One region of the Cupriavidus sp. H19C3 genome, then DNA from elsewhere that is predicted to be linked to it. Evidence: predicted binding sites of a transcription regulator. Region 1 holds the regulator's gene; each other region holds the start of a gene.
The links. The regulator FNR, encoded in region 1, switches genes on or off when oxygen is low (the NO sensors DNR and NnrR bind a similar motif). The targets are predictions, from matches to a motif close to TTGATNNNNATCAA.
Positions count from the first base shown of each region.

Region 2: hemN (oxygen-independent coproporphyrinogen III oxidase) is a predicted target of FNR. The motif match lies at 992-1,005, and genes of this name have one in related genera.
Region 3: DFLDMN_RS20350 (universal stress protein) is a predicted target of FNR. The motif match lies at 1,098-1,111, and genes of this name have one in related genera.

Region 1 is NZ_CP184985.1:488,919-491,183, forward strand. It holds gene ccoG (cytochrome c oxidase accessory protein CcoG) at 1-18, shown strand, start outside; gene DFLDMN_RS02255 (hypothetical protein) at 32-235, shown strand; gene DFLDMN_RS02260 (hypothetical protein) at 232-477, shown strand; gene fnr (fumarate/nitrate reduction transcriptional regulator Fnr) at 540-1,265, opposite strand; gene DFLDMN_RS02270 (sulfite exporter TauE/SafE family protein) at 1,466-2,265, shown strand, end outside.
Region 2 is NZ_CP184985.1:2,849,784-2,852,048, reverse strand. It holds gene hemN (oxygen-independent coproporphyrinogen III oxidase) at 1-929, opposite strand, end outside; gene DFLDMN_RS13115 (ABC transporter substrate-binding protein) at 1,204-2,265, shown strand, end outside.
Region 3 is NZ_CP184986.1:185,722-187,986, reverse strand. It holds gene DFLDMN_RS20355 (universal stress protein) at 43-894, opposite strand; gene DFLDMN_RS20350 (universal stress protein) at 1,203-1,667, shown strand; gene DFLDMN_RS20345 (response regulator) at 1,675-2,265, opposite strand, start outside.

The sequences.
Region 1 (2,265 bases):
GTGCCGCGCAATCTTTGACGAAGGAGTTGCCATGTCCCAGGCAAAACCGTGGTGGAAGGAACCGTGGCCCTGGCTGTTGATGAGCGGGCCACTACTGGCGATGATCGGCTGCGGTATCACGATCTGGCTGGCCGCGACCCATGCGGACCGCCCCGTCGGCGAGGCCGTGCGGCATGGCCTGGTGGTGGAGCGCGCCGCGCCGGGACAGCCCGGCACCGAGGCGAGGCGGCCATGAGATGGCGCTGGCTGATGTGGGTGCTCTGGCCCGCGTTTCTCGTCGCGGGGGTGGCGACGGCGGGGGTCTTCTCGCTGATCGATCCGGGCGACCTGATGTTCTTCGGCCATCCGATCCAGGCGTCGCGCGAGGCGGTCTACACGGTGGGGTTCCTGCTCGCGTGGGCGCTGTGCGCGCTGTCGAGCGGACTCACGCTCTATACGATGCCGGTGCGGCTGGCCGATACGGACGAGCTGGAGTAGGTGAGACGGTGAGACTGTGAGAGGGAAGTGGCGCCGGGCGGGGCGCTGGCGCGCCGGCGGGTTCAGCAGCTACGGCTGTAGATCTGCTTGAGGCCCGCCGTATCGACGAGCTTGACATGACGCTGACGAATCTGGATCAACCCCGCTTCGGCAAAGCGCGAGAACAGGCGGCTCACGGTCTCGAGTTTGAGGCCGAGATAGCTGCCGATTTCCTCGCGGCTCATGCGCAGCACGAACTCGCTCGACGAGTAGCCGCGCGCGGCCAGACGGTTGGACAGGTTGATCAGGAACGCGGCCAGTCTTTCCTCGGCGCGCATCGAGCCGAGGGTCATCAGCATCAGATGGTCCTGCGAGATCTCGCGGCTCATCAGGCGGAGAAACTGCTGCTGCAGCGAAGGCAGTTCGCCGGACAGCGCGGTGAGGTCGTTGAAGCGGACCACGCAGACCTCGGTGTCTTCCAGCGCGGACGCATCGGAGGCGTGCTGCATTTCGCAGAGGCCATCGAGTCCGACGATCTCGCCCGGCAGGTGAAAGCCCGTGATCTGCGAGCGGCCGTCTTCCATCGTCACATGCGTCTTGAGGGTGCCAAAGCGGATCGCGTAGACCGCGGTGAGCGGATCGCCCATGCGGTAGAGCGTGTCGCCCTTGTGAATGCGAAAGCGTTCCTGGACAAGCGTATCGATCTTCTCGAGGTCCTGCTCGTTCATGCCAACCGGCAGGCAGAACTGACCCAGTGCACACGTGGAGCAGCGGGGGGACATCTCGGTGATCGGGATCGGCGTGAGCAATTGGAACCTGTGAATAAGGAACCTGCGAACAAGGAACCTGCGAACAAGGAACCTGCGAACAAGAACCCTGTGAATACGGAACCGGTTGATAAGAAACCGGTTGCCAGGGAGTCGGTAAGGAACCGGTTGCTTAGGCGCGCTCGCGGGGGCGCACGATGAAGGCATTCTAGCTTGCGCGCCTAGACGAAAGCGAGAAACACTTGATATTTGAGATACTTTTCAGCGTATTCCTATTAGCGTTATTTGGCGGCATCCATTGCGCGGCAATGTGTGGCGGCATCTCGCTTGCAGTGGAACGCCATCGCGAAACGCCGGTGCGGATAATTGCGCGTGCCGACGGTGTGCAATGGCGTCGTGTGTGGTGGCGCGACACGCTCGTCATGCATGCGGGCCGCGTCAGTACCTACACGATGCTCGGTGCGCTGATGGGGGCCATGGGCGCGCTCGCATGGAAGCAGGACATCGTGCCGCTGCAGCGCGCGCTGTTTGGCGCCGGTAGCGCGATGCTGGTGCTGTCCGGTCTCTGGCTCGCGCGTGGCAGCGCCCCGCGCCTGCCCCGGCTTGAACGCATGGCGGCCCGCGCGGCGCAGGCGCTGACCGGTATCGCGCGTGCCGCGCTGCACGCCGCGCGTGCCACGCACGGGCTGGGCCTCGCGAACGGCGACAGCCTGGCCGCGCTGCGCAGCCCGGGTCACGCCATGGTGGCGCCACCGTGGCTGCGCCGCTACGCCATCGGCCTGGCGTGGGGCCTGGTGCCGTGCGGGATGGTCTATGCCGCGCTCGCGCTGGCACTGCTGGCCGGCAATGCCGCCTCGGGCGCGCTCGTGATGATCGCGTTCGGCCTGGGCACGCTGCCCAACCTGATCGTGCTGTCGGGCCTCTCGGGCTGGCTGCGCCAGCAGGCGCGCCGGCCGCCGGTCCGCATGGTGGCCGGGCTGGTGATCGCGACGTTCGGCGTGGCCGGCGTGGCGCGGGCCATCCTGCTGCCGGACGTGCTGGC
Region 2 (2,265 bases), 1.9 Mb from region 1:
TGCGGCAGATGCGCATAGCTGTAGACCGAGATGCGGTCCGGCATCAGCAGCAGCACCCGATCGAGCGTCTCCTGGAAGCGCGCGGTGGTCTGGTGCGGCAGGCCGTAGATCAGGTCCATGCTGATCGAGCGGAAGCCCAGCCGGCGCGCGGCGAATACCGCGTCGCGCGTCTGCGCAAAGGGCTGCACGCGGTGAATCGCCTGCTGGACCTCCGGATGGAAATCCTGCACGCCCAGGCTGATGCGGTTGAAGCCAAGCTCGCGCAGCAGCTTCATGCGCGCGTCATCGACGGTGCGCGGGTCGATCTCGATGGCATGCTCGCCATCGGGCAGCAGATCGAAGTGCCCGGTCAGCGCAGCCATGACGGCGCGCATCTCCTCGGGATCGAGAAACGTTGGCGTGCCGCCGCCCCAATGGGACTGCATGACCGGCCGACGCTCACCCAGTTGTGCCGCGACCATTGCCATCTCGCTGGCCAGATACATGACATAGCGCGCGCTGCGGCTGTGGTCGCCGGTGATGATCTTGTTGCAGCCGCAGTAGTAGCAGATGTTGTCGCAGAACGGGATATGCAGGTAGAGCGACAGCGGTGCCGGGGCTTGCCGGCGGCAGTCGGCGAGCGCGGCGAGATAAGCCTCGGCCGGATAGCCGGCGGTAAAGCGGTCCGCGGTGGGGTAGGACGTATAACGCGGGCCGTTGCCATCGATGCGGCCCGCAAGCGCGCGGAAGTCGGCCAGCGCGGCGCGGTCGAAGGCGGGGGACTTGATGAACGGCCGGGAGAGCGGCTGGGCGGACGGTTCGTTGGTCGACCCTGCGGGGACCGCGGCGGCGATGGTGGTGGCGGTGGTGGCAGCGCTGGCACCTGACATCGATGCGAGTACCGGCACCGACTGCGAGTCTGGCGCAGCGCTGGAGTTCGAGATTGACATGGCGGGGCGTAACAATCGATGACGACAATCAGGAATCGTATTCGCACGAATCCGCACCTACGTTGATGGACGTCAAGCCGGCCGCAGGAACCGCGGGGACTGCGTGTGCGGCGTCACATGGCGGACATGATCGCGGGCTACGCTCCGGCCGGCACACGGCGCTTTGCCTCGCGTTCGCGCCGCTCCCTGGCCGTACCGCGCCCGGTATCGCGATATTGCGGTATCGCGGTCGCGTGGTACGGAGCCCTGCCCTATCCCTTTCACGCTCGCTGCCATGCGCCCTGTCCCGTCGCAGTCGCACCCGCTTCCCCCGCAGCATGAACACCTGGCTTCGCCTGACCGGCGCCGATGCCTGGCGGCGCTCGCCGCGGTGAGTGCGCTGAGCGGTGGCCTCGCCGGGCCCGCGTACGCGCAGATGGCGGCGACCAGTCCGCGCCGGCAGCTCGTCGTGGCGCAACTGGTGGATCGCACCGGCCCGCAGGCCGATCTCGCGCGCGACTATCTGGCCGGCGCCAAGGTCCAGTTCGATGCTGCCAACGCGGCCGTCAAGGCCGGCGGCGCGGGACTGCATATCGTGCATATCGTGCGCGATGCCGATCCGGATCCGCGCGGCGCGGCCCGGCAGGCGCTTGCGCTGGTCGAGAACGAGAAGGCCGAGGTCCTGTTCGGTCCCGGCGACGGCCTGCTGCCAGGCCTGACCACGGCGCCGGAGCTGGCGCGCCGTGGCGTGCAGATCGTCGCGCCGCTGTCCGGCCTTGCGCTGCCGGCGGACAACATCTGGTACACCCGCGTGGACTACGAGTCGGAACTCGATGCCGCGGTCAGACAGCTGCGCAGCTATGGGCTCTCCGGCATTGCGCTCGCGGTAGCGCCCGATTTCGCGGCGGGGACGCTCGCCGATGGTTCGCCGTGGCTGGCGCGCATCGAGCAGCAGCTCGCCACGCGCGCCTTTGTGCTGGGCAGGGATGTCGCCGACAGTGCGCGACGCATCGCGGCCAGTCGGCCCGGCGCGGTGTTGATTGCGGGCGATACGCTGGCCTACGGCAACCTTGGCCGTGCGCTCGCGGCCAATGGCTGGTTTGGCTTTCTGGTGGGGCTGTCGGCAGTGAGTCCGGCTTCGGCGCGCGAGATCCTGGGCACCGGCTATGCGGGCGGCATTGTCCTCACGCAGGTCGCGCCCGGACCGCAGGAGTCCACGCTACGCGTGGTCAAGGAACATGTCGCGCGCATGAAGCAGTATCTCGACGAACCGCCCTCGCCTGCCACCCTGGCCGGCTATATCGGCGCCGCATGGCTGGTGCGTGTGGCCGCCGCGGCGCGTGCACCCGGTGCGCTC
Region 3 (2,265 bases), on a different replicon from region 1:
CCAGTCAGCAGTCAGTGGCAAACCTGGTCAGCGGAAAGCGGCTCAGTGACACAGCAGGGTCGCCGCCGGCATCTCCCGCAACAGCGTATCGGTCACGCCGCCCAGCACTTCCTCACGCACGTGGCCCTTGCCATATGCGCCGCAGACGATCAGGTCCACCCCCCTGCGCCGGGCGAAGTCCAGCAGCAGATGACCGATATCCGCCGACGGCTCGGTCAGCAGCTCGGTCAGCGAGGCATGGATGCCACGCCGCGCCAGCCAGCTCACTGCGTAGGCACCAGGCGAGCTATGCAGGTCGCGATGTCCATCGGACCGCACGCAGTGCACCACATCGACCGATTGCGCGCGCTCGAGCCAGGGCAGCGCGTCCAGGATCGCCCGCGCCGACTCGCGCGAGCCGTTCCAGCCGATCATCACGCGCGTGCCGATGTTGGGAGTGGGCACATCGGGCGGAATCACGAGCACGGGCCGCCCCACGCCGATGATGGTGGAGGCCACGAGGCGGCGCGCCTGCCGGAAGGTCATCCGGTCACCGGGCCCCGGCTCGCGCGGCTGCCCGACAATGACGAGGTCCGCCAGGCGGCCCTCGCATTGCAAGGCCTCCTCCGGGGTGCCTTCGCCGACGCGCCAGTCCACCGGAAAGGTGGCAGCCTCGGTCGCCGCGTCGAAGGACTGGCGCGACTGTTCGCAATCGTCTGCAAGGCTGGAGGCGAAGGACTGGTACTCACGCGTGCCGTCGGCATGCCGGAGCACCCAGCCGGACTCGTTTGTACTGATGGAGAGTAGCCCGATCAGGGACGAGTGGAAGCTTTCCGCCAGCGCCACGGCACGCGCCAGGCGCACGGCGGTGGCCGTCCCCGCATCCACATGAACGAGCATTGCAGCAAAACGCATACTGTCGACCCCCGCATCCGGATTTGTAGTCATGCCATGGACTGTAGTAGGCCGCCGGCGATCGGACTTGAGAGAAATCAACCATATCGAACACCGGCATAAGGGCGCGTCGGGGCAGACGTCAATGACCACGTCGGCGGCCACCTCTTGCGACCACCTCGGCGGCATGGACGGCGGCGGATGTCCCTGCCGATGGCGCCGGTTTGACACATGTCAAGCTACGACGCGGGCATGACTCTATGCTGATCTACAAGCGCGGCCGGGACCGTCCCGTCGATACGCGGTCATCCACTCAGAGGGAGCACATCATGTACGAACGGATTCTGGTAGCAATCGACGGCGGCCCGTCGTCCGCGCTTGCGATCGGGCAGGCGACGACGCTGGCAAAAGCCTGCAACGCCGAAGTGAAGGTACTGTTCGTGGTCGACGACAGCGATCTGTTCTTCGAATCGAGCTACATCAACCCGGACGACGTCATGCGCGAGCTGTCCAACGCGGGTAACACCGCGCTGGCGGCCGCCGCGCTGCGGCTGGAGAATGCCGGAGTGCGCTTTCTGACCGAACTGGCGGAGCGGCCGGTCTCGCCGGGGCAGATCTCGGCGACCATCGTCGAGCGCGCGGAACGCTGGCCCGCCGACCTCATCGTGATGGGCACGCACGGCCGGCGCGGCTTCCGCCGCATGGTCATGGGCAGCGTATCGGAAGGCGTGGTGGCCAAGACCAACAAGCCGGTGCTGCTGATCCGCGGCGAGCCGTCGCCCACCGCGGGCTGACGCGCCTTTACAGCCCTTCCTCGTCGTTGAAGAGCTTGGCCTCGATGGCGTAGCGCACCAGGGCGGCGTCGCTACGCAACTGGAGCTTTTCCAGCAGGCGCATCTTGTAGGTACTCACGGTCTTGGCGCTGACGCATAGCGCCGCTGCGATTTCGGTCAACGACTCGCCCGCGACGATGCGCCGGAACACTTCCAGTTCGCGGTCAGACAGGCTTGCGTGCGGGGCATCGCCGGGCTGGGCCTGCAAACCCAGTGCAAGCTTTTCCGCCAGCGCGGGGCTGACGTAGGTACCCCCGGCCGCGACTTTCCGCAGCGCCTCGACCAGTTCCGTACCGGCGCTCTCCTTGGTCAGGTAGCCCGCGGCCCCGGCCCGGAAGGCGCGCACGATGTACTGTTCCTCGGCGTGCATGGTCAGGACCAGCACGCGCAGCGACTGGTGTTCTCCACGCAGCAGCCGGATCAGTTCCAGGCCATTGCGTCCGGGCATCGACAGATCGAGCAGGATGACATGGGCGGGGTGCTCGCGCGCCATCTGCGGCACCTCGGCACCGTTGGACGCCTCGCCCACCACCTCGAATCCCGAGGCGCGCTCCAGGAT